DNA from 4 places in the Spiribacter sp. SSL99 genome. Region 1 is predicted to be linked to each of the others. Evidence: predicted binding sites of a transcription regulator. Region 1 holds the regulator's gene; each other region holds the start of a gene.
The links. The regulator sigma-54, encoded in region 1, starts transcription at its own class of promoters, with help from an activator protein. The targets are predictions, from matches to a motif close to TGGCANGNTNCNTGCTT.
Positions count from the first base shown of each region.

Region 2: BA899_RS07915 (putative urea ABC transporter substrate-binding protein) is a predicted target of sigma-54. The motif match lies at 1,190-1,206, and genes of this name have one in related genera.
Region 3: BA899_RS06240 (amino acid ABC transporter substrate-binding protein) is a predicted target of sigma-54. The motif match lies at 2,168-2,184, and genes of this name have one in related genera.
Region 4: glnK (P-II family nitrogen regulator) is a predicted target of sigma-54. The motif match lies at 2,210-2,226, and genes of this name have one in related genera.

Region 1 is NZ_MAOM01000018.1:29,591-33,621, reverse strand. It holds gene lptB (LPS export ABC transporter ATP-binding protein) at 1-626, shown strand, start outside; gene BA899_RS06735 (RNA polymerase factor sigma-54) at 688-2,157, shown strand; gene hpf (ribosome hibernation-promoting factor, HPF/YfiA family) at 2,181-2,507, shown strand; gene BA899_RS06725 (PTS sugar transporter subunit IIA) at 2,513-2,989, shown strand; gene BA899_RS06720 (HPr kinase/phosphorylase) at 2,986-3,456, shown strand; gene rapZ (RNase adapter RapZ) at 3,447-4,031, shown strand, end outside.
Region 2 is NZ_MAOM01000019.1:93,423-97,453, reverse strand. It holds gene ahcY (adenosylhomocysteinase) at 1-341, shown strand, start outside; gene BA899_RS07920 (16S rRNA (uracil(1498)-N(3))-methyltransferase) at 361-1,065, shown strand; guanidine-I (ykkC/yxkD leader) riboswitch at 1,275-1,376, shown strand; gene BA899_RS07915 (putative urea ABC transporter substrate-binding protein) at 1,428-2,516, shown strand; gene BA899_RS07910 (ABC transporter permease) at 2,584-3,405, shown strand; gene BA899_RS07905 (ABC transporter ATP-binding protein) at 3,402-4,031, shown strand, end outside.
Region 3 is NZ_MAOM01000017.1:109,699-113,729, forward strand. It holds gene BA899_RS06235 (amino acid ABC transporter permease) at 1-1,000, opposite strand, end outside; gene BA899_RS06240 (amino acid ABC transporter substrate-binding protein) at 1,091-2,110, opposite strand; gene BA899_RS06245 (iron-containing alcohol dehydrogenase) at 2,363-3,505, shown strand; gene BA899_RS06250 (TRAP transporter small permease subunit) at 3,502-4,031, shown strand, end outside.
Region 4 is NZ_MAOM01000020.1:125,748-129,778, reverse strand. It holds gene BA899_RS08945 (NAD(P)-dependent oxidoreductase) at 1-409, opposite strand, end outside; gene BA899_RS08940 (ammonium transporter) at 535-1,782, opposite strand; gene glnK (P-II family nitrogen regulator) at 1,805-2,143, opposite strand; gene BA899_RS08930 (accessory factor UbiK family protein) at 2,394-2,675, shown strand; gene BA899_RS08925 (YifB family Mg chelatase-like AAA ATPase) at 2,728-4,031, shown strand, end outside.

The DNA of each region.
Region 1 (4,031 bases):
TGCTGGGCCCGAATGGAGCCGGCAAGACCACCAGCTTTTACATGATTGTCGGCCTGATCCGGGCGGACGCCGGGGTCATCCGGCTGGATGGCGATGACATTGGCAGCCTCCCCATGCATGCCCGGGCGCGGCGCGGGATCGGCTACCTGCCGCAGGAGGCATCGGTGTTCCGGCGGCTGTCGGTGCTCGACAACCTGCTCGCCGTGCTCGAGACCCGTGACGGGCTGTCACGCCAGGCACGGCTTGAGCAGGCGGAGGCACTCATGGAGGAGTTCGGCATCGGGCATCTGCGTGACCAGGCCGGGATCAGCCTGTCGGGCGGCGAGCGACGGCGCGTTGAGATTGCCCGGGCGCTGGCCGCCGATCCGCGCTTCATCCTGCTGGACGAGCCCTTCGCCGGCGTTGATCCGATCTCGGTGGGCGACATCAAGGGCATCGTCCGACACCTGGCGGAGCGCGGTATCGGCGTACTGATCACCGATCACAACGTCCGCGAGACGCTGGCCCTGGTCGACCGTGCCAGCATCCTCAACGCCGGCCGGGTGATCGCCGACGGGACCCCCGGCATGATCCTCGACAACGCCGAGGTGCGGGCGGTCTACCTGGGCGAGGACTTCCACCTGTGAGACTGGCGGGCGCCGGACAGCCGGCGTTACGCTGTCCAGACCAATTCGCACGCGGGGAACAATGAAGCAGTCGCTTGAACTTCGGGCCAGTCAACAGCTCACCATGACGCCCCAGCTGCAGCAGGCGATCCGGTTGCTGCAGCTGCCGGCGGCCGAGCTGGCGCTCGAGATCCGCGAGGCGCTCGAGTCCAACGTCATGCTCGAGCCCGAAGACGACACCGATCACGCCGCCGCAGCCGCCGCGCCCGAGGGGGCGACGCCGGCCACCCCCGATCCGTCGGAAGAGCGTCTGGGCTCGAACGCCACCGACGCCACCGAGCTGGGCGAGGGCATGGCGGTCTCCGAGCACTGGGATGACACCGGTCATAACGGGCCGGCGGGCGCCACGGCGGAAGGCGACGGCGGCAGCGACTTTCTCGATCGCCAGGCGGCCCCCGCCGATTCGCTGCGCGATCACCTGCAGTGGCAGGTCGATCTGTCCAGCCTGGGCGCGACCGACCGCCAGATCGCCGCCGCACTGATCGATGCCCTGGACGAGCGCGGGCATCTGGCCGAGCCGGTCAGCGAATTGCGGTCCGCCCTCGACGCCGATGTCGACGCCGACATCGACGAGGACGACATCAACGCCGTCCTCACGATCCTCCAGCACATGGACCCGATCGGCATCGGCGCCCGTGACGCCCGCGAGGCACTGCAGATCCAGATCGACGCCATGCCGCCGGACACGCCCGGGCGCCAGACCGCCCGCCAGGCCATTGAAGCCGACTGGTCACTGTTCAGCCCGGGCCGGCAGGTCGCGCTGCGCGAGCACCTGAAGGTCGACCAGGAACAGCTGGACGTGGCCCTGTCGCTGATCCGCCGACTCGACCCCCATCCCGGATCGCGATTCGGCGAAACCCGCACCGATTACGTTGTCCCCGACTGTCGGGTGCGGCGGGTCAACGGCCGCTGGCAGGTCGAGATCAACCCCGAGGCTTCGCCCCGGGTGCGCATCAACGACTACTACGCGAGCCTGATCCGGCGGGGCGACAGCAGCCGTGACAACAGCCTGCTGCGCGATCACCTGCAGGAGGCACGCTGGCTGATCAAAAGCCTGGAGTCGCGGCGCGACACGCTGCAGCGCGTGGCCGAATGCGTCGTCGAGCGCCAGCAGGCGTTTCTGGAGTATGGTGAAGAGTCGATGCAGCCACTGGTGCTGCGCGATGTCGCCGAGGCCATCGACATGCATGAATCGACCGTATCGCGGATCACCTCGCGGAAATACATCCTCACGCCCCAGGGGACGCTGGAGTTCAAGCATTTTTTCTCAAGCCATGTCCCGACGGCCGACGGCGGTGAGTGCTCGGCGACGGCCATTCGCGCGCGCATCCGCCGGCAGGTGGCGGCAGAAGATCCGGCCAGGCCACTCAGCGATTCACGGCTGACCGAGACGCTGCGTGGGGAGGGCATTCACGTGGCGCGGCGAACCGTGGCCAAATACCGGGAAGTCATGGGGATCGCCTCGTCAACCCAACGCAAACGGCTACGCTGAAGAAGAAAACATAAGGGGAAATCATGAAAATCGACATCACCGGCCATCACGTCGATGTCACCAACGCGCTGCGTGACTACGTCGAGGAGAAATTCCAGCGCCTCGAGCGCCACTTTGATCATGTCGTCGACGTCCATGTGATTCTGACCGTCGAGAAAAAGACCCGTAAGGCGGAGGCCACCCTGGTGGTCAGCGGCGCCCGGCTGTTCGCCGAGTCCACCGCCAGCGAGATGTATGCCGCCATCGACCTGCTGGTCGACAAGCTGGACCGCCAAGTCGTCAAGCACAAGGAAAAGCGCAGCGACCATCATCCGGAGCAGGGACGCGTCGGCGATAATCTGGAACCCTGAGCACCATGGAGCTTACCCGACTGCTGTCGGTGACGCGCACGCAGTGCGGGGTCGACGTCACCAGCAAGAAACGCGCCCTGGAGCGCATGAGCGAGCAACTCATGGCCGATACCCGGGCGGGCGGCGACGCCACGCGCGCCATCTTCGAGGGGTTGATCGTGCGTGAGCGTCTGGGCAGCACCGGACTGGGGCGCGGGGTGGCACTGCCCCATACCCGCAGTCCCGATATCGAGACCCCGCGTGCCGCCCTGGTCCGTCTGAATACACCCGTCGCCTTCGACGCCGCCGACAGCCAGCCGGTGGATCTGCTGCTCGCCCTCCTCGTCCCTGAGCACAGCAACGATGAGCATCTGCGCATTCTCGCCCGGCTCGCGGAGCTGTTTCGCGACGAACACCTGTGCACGCGACTGCGCCAGTGCCGCAGCGACGCCGAGCTCTACGCCACCATGACCGGCAGCGACGACGGGGCGCCCGACGCATGAGCCAGATCCCCGGGACGCTGATGCGGGTCAACGGTGTGGGCGTCCTGATTCGGGGCGAGGCGGGCATGGGCAAGAGTGACACCGCGCTGATGCTGCTGCGCGCCGGTCATCAGCTGGTGGCCGATGACGCCGTGATGGTCATACACCGCGGTGACCGGCTGATCGGCCGGGCACCGGACGCCGGTCGCGGGCGGCTGTGCCTGCGCGGGCCTGGGATCATTGCGGTCGGCGATCACTTCGGCACCGGTGCGGTGGCCGACTGGTCACCCATCGACTGCGCCATCGAACTGACCCGGGCCCGACGCCCGGCAAGCGCCACGGCGGACTGGCAGACCCTGACGATCCACGGCATCGGACTGGCCCAACTGGCGCTGTCGCCCGAGCGGCCGGTCGCGGCGATCATCGAGCTTGTGGCAGTGACCGCACCGCGGCCCTGGAAGGTCCCGGAGGCCAGCGCATGCGACTGATCATCGTCAGCGGCCTGTCCGGATCGGGCAAGAGCGTCGCCCTTGCCACCCTGGAGGACTCGGGCTTCTACTGCATCGACAACCTGCCGGTGGATCTGCTGGATGCATTCGGTCAGCACATTGCGATGAGTGGCGAGGAAGCCGACTACGCCGTGGGCATCGATGCACGCAACCAGCCCGCATCGCTGAGTCGCTTTCCCGGCATCCTCGACGCCATCGCCGCCCACGGCCTGGACACCGAAATCGTCTTTCTGGATGCGGATGACGCCACCCTGCTCAAGCGCTTCTCGGAAACCCGCCGCCGCCATCCGCTGAGCGGGCCGGATATCCCGCTGAATGAAGCGATCAAGGGGGAACGTGCCCGCCTCGTCCCGCTCCACGAGCGTGCCGATCTGACCGTGGACACCTCGCAGACCACGTTGCATGAACTGCGCCAGATCATTCGCAGCCGACTGGCCGAATCGCGCACGCATCTGTCGGTGCAGCTGGAATCATTCGGCTACAAGCACGGCACCCCCACCGACGCCGATTTCGTCTTTGACAGCCGCTGCCTGCCGAACCCGCACTGGCAGCCC
Region 2 (4,031 bases), on a different contig from region 1:
ACATCAAGCCGCAGGTGGATCACGTGATCTTCCCCGACGGCAAGAAGATCATCCTGCTGGCCGAAGGGCGCCTCATGAACCTGGGCTGCGCCACCGGGCATCCGAGCTTTGTGATGTCGGCGAGCTTCACCAACCAGGTGCTCGCGCAGATGGCGCTGTTCAACAACGACGGCAGCTACGAGAAAAAGGTCTACGTCCTGCCGAAGGACCTGGACGAGGAAGTCGCCCGTCTGCATCTGGATAAGATCGGCGCTCAGCTGAGCACGCTGCGCGAGGATCAGGCCCAGTACATCGGGGTCACCGTCGATGGGCCGTTCAAGCCCGAGCACTATCGCTACTGATCCCGCGACCCGCCTGCATGTGACAGGCATCCCGCCGGTCGGAGAGGTCATCGACCTCCCCGACGCGGCGGTCCGACATATACAGGCCCGTCGACTGCGAAGCGGTGACGGGCTTGTGCTTTTTGATGGCAGCGGCGGCGAATACACCGCCCGCATCGAAGCCCTGGAAAAGCGCCGGGCGCAGGCACGGATCGAGGCCTTCTCGGCCCGCGAGGCCGAGGCACCGGTGGGCGTCACCCTCCTGCAGGGCATCAGCAAGGGCGAGCGCATGGATTACTCCATGCAGAAGGCCGCCGAGCTGGGCGCGGCGCGCATCATCCCGGTCATCAGCGCGCGCTGCGTGGTCCGGCTTGACGCTGAGCGCTGGGCGAAAAAACAGCGCCACTGGCAGGCCGTGGTGGTGGCCGCCTGCGAGCAGTGCGGCCGCAATCGCATTCCAGCGGTGGAAAAACCCTGCGCGCTGGACGAGGCCCTGGCCACCGTGGCCGGCCTGCCCGGCGTCATCTTTGACACCGAGGGTGACCGCGCCGCGCAGGACCTCGAACCCACCGCCGAGCTGGCGACCCTGATCGGCCCCGAAGGCGGGCTGGCGCCGGACGAAATCCAGCGCGTCGCCGACCTCGGCTGGCAACGCATCCGCCTGGGCCCGCGCATCCTGCGCAGCGATACCGCCCCGGTCGCCGCGCTCGCGGTTATCCAGACGGTCATCGGCGATCTGGGGTAGCGCTCCTTCATGGTGCTGACCGACCCCTTGCTGAACCAATACAGTGCAAACCCAGCGACCGCCGGCGCGTCGCTCGACACGCTCCATCGGTGCCCGGGCTGCCCGCAAGGCAGCGGCAGGAAACTGGCAGGGATATTGCAGGGTATTAATCGGGTACACGGGACCCTCGGCGGATTCGCCTCGGGCGATCAGCCGCTACAATCAGGTCACCAATAGGACGCTAGGGTTCCGATCCGCTCTGCGGGTGTCTGGTCCGAGAGCATCCGACCTCTCCGGAAGGGGTTACACGGCGGGATAAAAGCCCGGGAGATTCGTTGAGAGGCTCCCGTGTGACATCCCGACCAACCTCATAGGAGACGGTCATGAAACGTCCAAACCGCACCCGTTCCACCGCCCGGCGCGTTGCCGGCGCCGGCCTGCTTGCCGCCATGCTCGCCCTGCCCGGGCTCGCCAGCGCCCAGGAAAAGGACAGCTTCCGCATTGCCTGGAGCATCTACGTGGGCTGGATGCCCTGGAGCTATGGCGACAGCGCCGGCATTGTCGACAAGTGGGCCGATCGCTACGACATCGAAATCGACGTCGTCCAGATCAACGACTACATCGAGTCCATCAACCTCTACACCGCCGGCGAGTTTGACGGCGTCACCATCACCAACATGGATGCCCTCGCCATCCCGGCGGCAAGCGGCGTTGACACCACTCTGCCAATCATCGGCGACTTCTCGAACGGTAACGACGGCGTCGTGCTCAAGGACACCGATGAGCTGACCGACATCGAGGGCCAGCGCGTCAATCTGGTCGAGCTGTCGGTCTCGCACTATCTGCTGGCCCGTGCCCTCGAATCAGTCGGCATGAGCGAGCGGGACGTCACCGTCGTCAACACCTCGGATGCGGACATCGTCGGTACCTTCTCGACGCCCGACGTCACCGCCGCGGTGACCTGGAACCCCCAGCTGAGTGAACTGCGGGCCATGCCAGAGGCCAACGTGGTGTTCGACTCCTCGGATATCCCCGGCGAGATCATCGACACGCTGGCACTCAACACCGAGGTGCTCGAAGCCAACCCCGAGCTGGGCAAGGCCCTGACCGGTGCCTGGTACGAGATCATGGCGCGGATGTCCGGCGACGATGAGACCGGCGTCGATGCCCGCACCCGCATGGCCGAGGCCGCAGGCACCGACCTGGCGGGCTACGAGGCACAGTTGGCCAGCACCCAGATGTTCTACGACGCCGCCGACGCGGTGGAATTCGTGACCAGCGACCAGCCCGAGGCAACCATGGATAACGTCCGTCAGTTCGCCTACGACCGGGGTCTGCTGGGTGCGACCGCCACCAGCCCCGACTTCGTCGGCATCGAGTTCACGGACGGATCGGTGCTGGGCTCGGAGGACAACGTCAAGCTGCGCTTTACCAGCGAGTACATGGAGATGGCTGCCGAGGACGCCCTGTAACGCGTCCCGCCCCGTCCGGGGGTGTCATGGGCACCCCCGGGGCTTTCCGCCCGCGCAGGTCATACCGATGAAGCGACTGATCAACCAACGTCCGGGCCGAGCCATGGGCGGTCTGCTGATGCTACTGCCGTTCGTGCTGGTGGTTGTCGCCTATATGGCGGCCTCAATGGCCCGGCTGGCCGATAATCCGGACGACAAACTTCTGCCCTCCCTGATGACCATGGCCGACTCGTTCGCGCGGCTGGCCACCGAGCCGTCGCGGCGTACCGGCGAGATCCTGCTGTGGGCGGACACCGCCGCCAGCCTCAAACGACTGCTGGCAGGGGTGGCGATCAGCATGGTGGCGGCGATCATCATCGGCACCACCACCGGTCTGATCCCTTACCTGCGACGCACCCTCTCACCGTTCATCGCCGCGCTCGCGATGATCCCGCCACTGACCATCCTGCCGATCCTGTTCATCGCGTTCGGCGTGGGGGAGCTCTCGAAGATCATGCTGATCGTGTTCGGGATCCTGCCGTTCATGATGCGTGACATCCAGCAGCGGGTGGAGGAAATCCCCGACGAGCAGCTGGTCAAGGCGCAGACACTGGGGGGCTCGACCTGGCAGATACTGCTGCGGGTCACCATCCCGCAGACGCTACCCCGTCTGTTCGATGCCACGCGGCTTGCCCTCGGCGCCGCCTGGCTGTTTCTGATCGCCTCCGAGGCAATCGCCGCCGAACAGGGGCTCGGCTATCGGATCTTTCTGGTCCGGCGCTACCTCGATATGCAGACCATCATCCCTTATGTGGCCTGGATCACGCTGCTGGCGTTCTCGCTCGACTGGTCGCTGCGCCGGCTCACGGCGTGGCTGTTTCCATGGTACGTCGCGGGGCGGTCGGCATGAGCACGATCGAAGCCAGAGCCCTGTGGAAAACCTACGGTCAGGATGTCGTGCTGGAGGATATCCACCTGCGGGTTGAGACCGGCGAGTTCGTGACCGTGGTCGGCGCCTCGGGCTGCGGCAAGAGCACGTTCCTGCGCATGCTGCTCGGCGCCGAGTCGCCCAGCCGCGGCCAGTTGCTGCTGGATGGCGCGCCCATGGCCGCCGAGCCCGGTCCCGACCGCGGCGTGGTGTTTCAGAAGTATTCGGTGTTCCCGCACCTCACGGCGATCGCCAATGTGCTGATCGCCGAAGAGATGGAAAAGGCCCCGGCGCTGGGGCGGCTGTTTGGCCGCGCCCGGCACGAGGCCGTGGCGCGGGCCCGGGACATGCTGGGGCGCGTGGGGCTCGCGGACGCCGCCGATAAATACGCCAGCGAACTGTCAGGCGGTATGCAGCAGCGCCTCGCCATTGCCCAGGCGCTGATGAAAAACCCGCGCATCCTGCTGCTCGACGAGCCCTTCGGCGCCCTCGATCCGGGCATCCGCAAGGACATGCACGCGCTCATCCTTGATCTGTGGGCCCGCAGCGGCATCACCGTGTTCATGGTCACCCACGACCTCAAGGAGGGCTTCGATCTGGGCACGCGG
Region 3 (4,031 bases), on a different contig from region 1:
TCTTGGTCAGGTTAAGATACTGACTGGTCAGTGGCGGGATGATCACGCGCAACGCCTGAGGGATGACCACCAGTCGCAATACGCGTCGCGGCGGCAGTCCCAGTGCCAGGGCGGCTTCGGTCTGGCCGCTGCTGACCGAGACGATGCCCGAGCGGACGATTTCGGCGATGAAAGTCGCGGTATAGATCGTCAGCGCCAGAAGCAGGGCACCCAGTTCGGGAATGGCGGTGATGCCGCCTGAGAAGTTGAATCCGCCCATGGCCGGAATATCCCACCCCACCGGCCGCCCCATGACGAAGTAGGCGAGCGCCGGGAGGCCGAGGATCAGCGCGGACGCCAGGGGAAACGCCGGAAAGATCCGGCCGGTCGCGGCCTGACGGCGGCGCGCCCAGGTGACCATCACGGCCGAGGCGATCAGCGCGATGATCAACGCAATGCCGATCCATCCCGCGCCGGCCTCGAACACGGGCCGGGGGATGATGATTCCGCGGTTGCTCAGAAAGGCGACACCGCCGACATCGAGGGCCTGCCGCGGGCCGGGCAGGGTGCCGAGCACCGCGAAGTACCAGAAGAAGATCTGCAGCAGCAGCGGGACGTTACGAAAGATCTCGATGTACGCGAGCGCGAGCTTTGCCACGAGCCAGTTGGTGGAAAGCCGCGCGATGCCGACGATGAATCCGACGATCGTCGCAAAAAGAATGCCCAGCCCTGAGACCAGCAGGGTATTGGTCAGCCCGACCAGAAAGGTCCGGGCATAGGTCATGGTTTCGTTGTAATCGATCAGGCTCATGATGATGCCGAAGCCGGCGGTTTCATTCAGAAACCCGAACCCGGTGCGGATGCCCCGGCTTTCCATGTTGCTGATCGTATTCTGAAAAAGGCTGTATCCGATCCAGGCCACGGCGGCGATTGCGATGAGCTGGAAGGCCACCGAGCGGACGCGCGGATCATTCCAGGGTTTGGGGTTGCCCGGCTTAAGCGGTGTCGGGTCGCTGCTCATGACTGCCGGCCTGTGCCGTGGGTGAGTGGGTTGTCAGCACCCGGGCATCGGCATCCGACGCCCGGGCGGTTTCATTGCGCCGTAGTGCGCTTACCGGAACGGCGGTGCGTAGAGGATGCCACCGTCGGTCCACAGGGCATTATTGCCCCGGTTGAGGCCAAGCGGCGTGTCCGGGCCCACGTTACGCTCGAACATCTCGCCGTAGTTCCCGACCTGGCTGATCACATCGACCATGAAGTCGTCGTCGAGGCCAAGGATCTCGCCCATGTTGCCGGAGGTGCCGACGATACGCTGCACGCTCGGGTTGTCCGAGGACTCCATCTCTTCGACGTTCTCCGAGGTGATGCCGTACTCTTCGGCATTGATCTGCCCGAACAGCACCCATTTGACGACGTTGAACCATTCGTCATCGCCCTGCCGGACCACGGGGCCCAGCGGTTCCTTGGAGATGATCTCCGGCAGGATCTCGGCGGAATCCGGATCCGTCAGCTGGGTCTTCAGCGCCGCGAGCTGCGAGGTGTCCGAGGTCAGGACGTCACAACGGTTGTTGTCAAAGCCCTGGGCACTCGCCTCGGAGGTGTCGAACACCACCGCTTCATACTCCATGTCGTTGGCCCGGAAAAAGTCGGCCAGGTTGAGCTCGGTGGTGGTGCCGGCCTGGGTGCAGACCGCGGCCCCGTCGAGGTCATAGGCGCTGTCGACGCCGAGCGCGGTCTTGATGAGAAAGCCCTGCCCGTCGTAGTAGTTGGTGCCGGTGAAGTTCAGGCCCAGCGACGCATCACGGGTGGTCGTCCACGTGGTGTTGCGCGACAGCACATCGATCTCGCCCGACTGCAGGGCGGTGAAACGCTCCGCGGCGGTCAGGGGGATGAATTCCACGGCATCGGCGTCACCGAGTACCGCGGCCGCGACGGCCCGGCAGGTGTCCACATCGATGCCCGCCCAGTTGCCGCTGCTGTCGGGTTGTGAAAACCCGGGCAGCCCGTTGCTGACGCCGCAGCGCAGTTCCCCTGCATCCTGCACGTCCTGAAGGGTGGCCGCCTGTGTGGTGCCGGCAAACGCCAGCAGCCCGGTCGCGGCAAGGCCCATTGAGATGATTGTCTTATTCATTCCCGCGTTCCTCTTTTGTCTCGAGGGTGTGCAAAGCCAGTTCGGCACCCCTGTCTCAAGCAAACTACGTGCCAATCGGGTGGACTCTCCTCCTCGACCCGCGGCCGTCAACGGTGCCGGGATCCGTTATGTCACGGATGCACCAGTCTGGACAAGTCCGGGCGATCTGCACATAAACAGTGCATCTGATGGCATGGACGACCCGGCATCCGCCTGCGACGATAGGCGGCTTGAAAAATCCCGGAGAAGCGCATGTCCACCGCCTTTGATCTGCACCTGCCCCGTCATGTCCGGTTTGGTCGGGATACGGCCGTCGAGGCGGTCAGTACCGTGTTCGCCCATGGCCGCCGGGCACTGGTCGTTCATGGTGCCAACGCCGCTCGGGCGCAGTGGCTGGTCGACGGACTGACGGAAATGGGCACCGGGTGCGCGTGCCTGGCCTGCCCCCACGAGCCCGATGTGGGTCTCATCGAGACCGGCGTGGCGCTGGGGCGTCAGGCCGACGTCGACGTGGTCGTGGGGTTGGGCGGCGGGTCCGTGATCGATACCGCCAAGGCGGTGGCGGCGCTCATCCCGGCCGCGGGGGATGTGCTGGACTATCTCGAGGTGGTGGGTGGCGGTGCCGCGTTGGATGCCACGCCGCTGCCGTTCATTGCCCTCCCCACGACGGCCGGCACTGGCACCGAGGCGACCCGCAACGCGGTGATTGACGTGCCCGAGGCCCGCCGCAAGGTGTCACTGCGTGATCCGCGTCTGCTCCCGGCAGTGGCCCTCGTCGATCCTGCCCTGACCGATCACTCACCGGCCGCGGTCACCCTGGCAAGCGGTCTCGACGCCGTGACGCAGGTGATTGAGCCGTATCTCAGCGGTCAGGCCAATCGGTTTACCGATGCACTCTGCCGCGATGCGATTCCTCTGGGACTGACGGCGCTCCGGCGATTGATGGCGGGCGAGGATCCGGCCGCGCGTGACGACATGGCCTGGGTCAGTCTGACCGGGGGGCTGGCTCTCGCCAATGCCCGGCTGGGTGCGGTGCATGGCCTTGCCGGGCCGCTCGGCGGCATGACCGACCTGCCCCATGGCGCCATTGCCGGCGCATTGCTGCCAGCGGCCCTGCGGGCCAATCGCGCCGCCACCCATGGTGCAACCGCCGCGCGGATCCGCGCGGTGGAGGGGTGGATCGCCGACGCCCTGGGTTGCGAGGCTGACACGGCCATTGATCACCTCGCGCAGTGGTCCCGTACGCAGGGGCTGCCCGGTCTGGGCTCGGCGGGGCTCGCGCGCAGTGATCTGCCAGCGATTGCCGCGGCCGCCGAGCGGTCCTCATCGATGAAGGGCAACCCGGTGGTGCTGCCCGCCGAAACCCTGGTGGCGATGATGGAGTCGGCCTGGTGAGTGGCCGTGTGATGCGCGGACTGCTGACGCTCTCAGGAATGATTGATGCGCTCAGCGACCGGGTGGGCCGGGCGCTGCGATGGGTGGCGATGCTGATGATCGCCCTCGGGGTGATCAACGTGATTGGCCGTTATCTGGGCGCGGAGCTCGGCATGCAGCTGTCCTCGAACGCCCTGCTCGAGGGCCAGATCCAGGCTTTCGCGGTGATCTTCCTGCTGGGTAGCGCCTATCTGCTCCGCCACGATGGGCACATCCGCGTCGACATTCTCCAGTCCCGATTCAGCGCCCGCACGCGGGCGTGGGTGGATCTGTTGGGTGCGCTGCTCGCGCTGGTGCCATTCTGTGGGGTCATGCTCCTCAATGGCGTTGACTATGTCGCCCTGGCCTGGGCGCGGGGCGAAGTCAGCCCTAACCCCGGGGGGTTGCCGCTCTACCCGATCAAGACCGTCATCCTGATCGGTTTCGCGCTGTTGCTGGCCCAGGGGATCAGTCAGGCGATCAAGGCCGCCGCCACGCTGACCGGGCG
Region 4 (4,031 bases), on a different contig from region 1:
CGCCGCCCACCATGATCTGCAGGGTGCCGGCCTCGGCGCCCTCGGGACCGCCGGTGACCGGCGCATCCAGGAACGTCGCGCCCTTCGCCTCCAGCATCGCTGCGGCCTCGCCGGCCGCGTCCACGCCAATGGTCGAGGTATCGATCACCACATCACCCGGGCTGACACCCGCCGCCAGCGCCGCAACCACTTCCAGCACATCGGCATCCGCGCGGACGCAGGTAATGACCACATCGCAGGCGTCGGCAAGCGCCGTCGCATCGTCGGCCACCGGTACGTCCAGCTCATTGCCGAGGGCATCGGCCGTGGCCCGCGTGCGGTTCCACACCCCCGCGAGCAGTCCATCGGCGGACAGGTTCCGCGCCATCGCCCGGCCCATCACGCCCAGTCCGGCAACACCCACTTTCATGCTTGTCTCCCTATCGTGCGTCAGCCCATCTGAGGCCCGGCAGTCTAACGCAGGTGCTCATCCTGCCCCAGAAAAAAAACGGGCGCCCGAAGGCGCCCGTGGGTCAGTGGTTCAGCCGGTCCGCGTTAGCGCGGGTTGCTGAACTCCGGATAGGCCTCGACACCGCATTCGACGATGTCGAGCCCGGTCTCTTCATCCTCCTCGGAGACACGCAGTCCGATCACCGCCTTGAGGATGGTCATGAGGATGTAGCTGACGCCAAAGGTCCAGACGAAGATCGTCACCAGACCGATGATCTGCGGCCCGAAGCTGGCGCCTTCATTCCACAGCGGCACCGCCAGGACACCCCAGATGCCGGCCGTGCCGTGCGCGGAGATGGCACCCACCGGGTCGTCGAGCTTGAGCTTGTCGAGTCCGACGATGGAGAACACCACCAGAACGCCGCCGACAACGCCGATCAGGGTCGCGCCCAGCAGACTCGGCACGTTGGGACCCGCGGTGATCGACACCAGACCGGCGATACCGCCGTTGAGGGCCATGGTCAGGTCGGCCTTGCCGAACATCAGGCGCGCGGTGACCAGCGCGGCGACGACACCACCGGCAGCGGCCAGGTTGGTGTTGGCGAACACCAGGGCGACCGCGTTGGCTGAGCCGGCGTCGGAGAGCTTGAGCTCGGAGCCGCCGTTAAAGCCGAACCAGCCGAACCACAGGATGAACACACCCAGCGTGGCCAGCGGCATGTTGGCACCCGGAATCGGCTTGACCTCGCCATTGGGGCCGAACTTGCCCTTGCGCGGGCCCAGCACCATCACCGCCGCCAGCGCCGCGGCCGCACCGAACATGTGGACGATGCCCGAGCCGGCGTAATCGGAGTAACCGACCTCGGCCAGGAAGCCACCACCCCAGCTCCAGAAGCCCTGGATGGGATAGACCAGGCCGGTGACGATCACCGTGAACAGGAGGAATGTCCAGAGCTTCATCCGCTCGGCCACGGCACCCGAGACGATCGACATCGCGGTTGCCACGAACACCACCTGGAAAAAGAAGTCGGAGATGTTCGAGTAGTAGGCATCGCTGCCCGCGGCGATGTCCGCCGGCACGTTATCCGATGCGCCGAGAATGCCGCCGATGGACGGAATGACGCTGCTGATGCCGCCGCCATACATGATGTTGTAGCCGATCAGCATGTACATGATGCAGGCGATCGCGTAGAGCGAAACGTTCTTGGTGAGGATCTCGGTGGTGTTCTTCGAGCGCACCAGGCCCGATTCGAGCATGGTGAACCCGGCGGCCATCCACATGACCAGCGCCCCGGAGATCAGGAAGTAAAAAGTATCCAGCGCGTAGGCCAGTTCGTTGAATTCTGCAGACATGTTTCAGACTCCCAGTGATTCCTTAGAGTGCGTCTTTGTCGGTTTCACCCGTACGAATGCGGATGGCCTGTTCGACGGGCGAGACAAAGATCTTGCCGTCGCCGATCTTGCCGGTGTTGGCCGCCTTGCTGATTGCCTCCATGGCGCGTTCGACAAGATCATCGTCGAGCACGACCTCGACTTTCATCTTGGGCAGGAAATCGACGACGTACTCAGCCCCCCGATAGAGCTCGGTGTGGCCTTTCTGACGGCCAAATCCCTTGACCTCGGTGACGGTGACGCCCTGCACGCCGATCTCCGAGAGTGACTCCCGGACATCGTCGAGCTTGAAAGGCTTGATAATCGCAGTGATCAGCTTCATGCCTGAACTCCCCTGTCGGGACCGGATCCCCCGGTGCCCATGAACGATATAAATGCACCAGAATCTATGCACGGACCATGCCAACGAGCAGGCGCTCAGCGATCGGCGACCTGATCCTGTGCATCGCGGGCGATATGCACTTTCTCGGTGCAAACTCCGTTCATCGGACGCACCAAAATGAGTCGCCCCGTGGATTGGGAATTGCCCGCGAACGCCTTAAACTGGCCCGACAGTCAACGGAGGCCGAACAATGCTCGATCCGAAACAGCTTGACGACATGGCGAAGCGCTTTTCCGAAAACCTGCCCAGCGGGCTGCGCGACTTTCAGGCGGAAGTCGAGAAGAACGCCCGGGTGGCGCTGCAGAGCACTTTCAGCCGGATGGAGCTCGTCACCCGCGAGGAATTCGACGCCCAGGCCAAGGTGCTTGCCCGCACCCGCGAGCGCCTCGAGGCGATGGAAGCCCGGGTCGCGGCGCTCGAGGGGACGCCAACCACCGGCGAAGCGGCACAGCCGGACGACGCCGCCGACTGATTCCCGCCCGCCACGCGCGGGTCTTCAGCTTCGCACAGGGAGGTGCGTCGCCATGGCACTGGCACAGATTCAGGCCCGCGCGGCGGTGGGCATCGATGCCCCGCGCGTGGGCGTCGAGGTTCATCTGGGCGGCGGTCTGCCGTCGCTGTCCATCGTGGGATTGCCCAATACGGCGGTGCGCGAGGCCCGCGACCGGGTCCGCGGGGCACTGACCACCAGCGGTTTTGAATTCCCGCGTCGCCGCATCACCGTCAATCTCGCCCCCGCCGATCTGCCCAAGGATGGCGCCCGCTTCGACCTGGCGATTGCGCTGGGCATCCTCGTGGCCTCCGGCCAGATTCCCGGACAGCATTGCGGGACCACCGTGTTCTGCGCCGAGCTGGCGCTGTCCGGCCGCCTGCGTCCGGTCAACGGCACCCTGCCCGTGGCACTGCGCTGTACCGCCGCCTCGGAAACCCTCGTCGTTGCCGCCGACAATGCCGCCGAGGCCGCGCTGGCGGGTGGCCCCGTGCATGGCGCCGATCATCTGCTCGATGTGACCCGGCATCTCGGTGGCAAGCGTCCCCTGCCACCGGCGCAGCCCAGCGGGCGCGGCCATGCCCCGGCAGGCCCCGATCTGCGCGATGTCATCGCCCAGGCGCCGGCGCGGCGGGCCCTTGAAATCGCCGCGGCCGGCGGCCATAGCCTGCTGTTCTGCGGCCCGCCCGGCAGTGGCAAAAGCCTGATGGCGGCACGCCTGCCGGGCCTGCTGCCCGCCATGACCGATGCCGAGGCAATGGAGTCGGCATCGCTGCACTCCATCGCCGAGGGTTGCTTTGACCCCGCTCACTGGGCCCGACGCCCCTTCCGCAGCCCCCATCACAGCACATCGTCGCGGGCACTGACCGGCGGTGGCGTGCGCCCGCGGCCCGGCGAGATCTCGCTCGCCCACCACGGGGTGCTGTTCCTCGACGAGCTGCCCGAATTCCCCCGTGAAGCCCTCGAGGCCCTGCGCGAGCCACTCGAGACCGGCGAAATCAGCGTCTCGCGGATCAACGCGCGGCTGCGCTTTCCCGCCCGCTTCCAGCTGATTGCGGCCATGAACCCCTGCCCCTGCGGCTACGAGGGTGACAGCGACCATGACTGCCGCTGCACGCCGGCGCAGATCCGTCGCTACGGCAACCGCATCAGCGGGCCATTACTGGATCGCATCGATCTGCAGGTGCGGGTCCCCCGGCTGACCGCCGCCCAGCTCGACACCTGCACTGAGGGCGAGTCCAGCGACGCGGTGGCCCGCCGCGTCCAGATCACCCGCGAGCGCCAGCTGGACCGTGACGGGATCCCGGCCAGTCATCTGCCGGTGAGCGCGATGCGCCG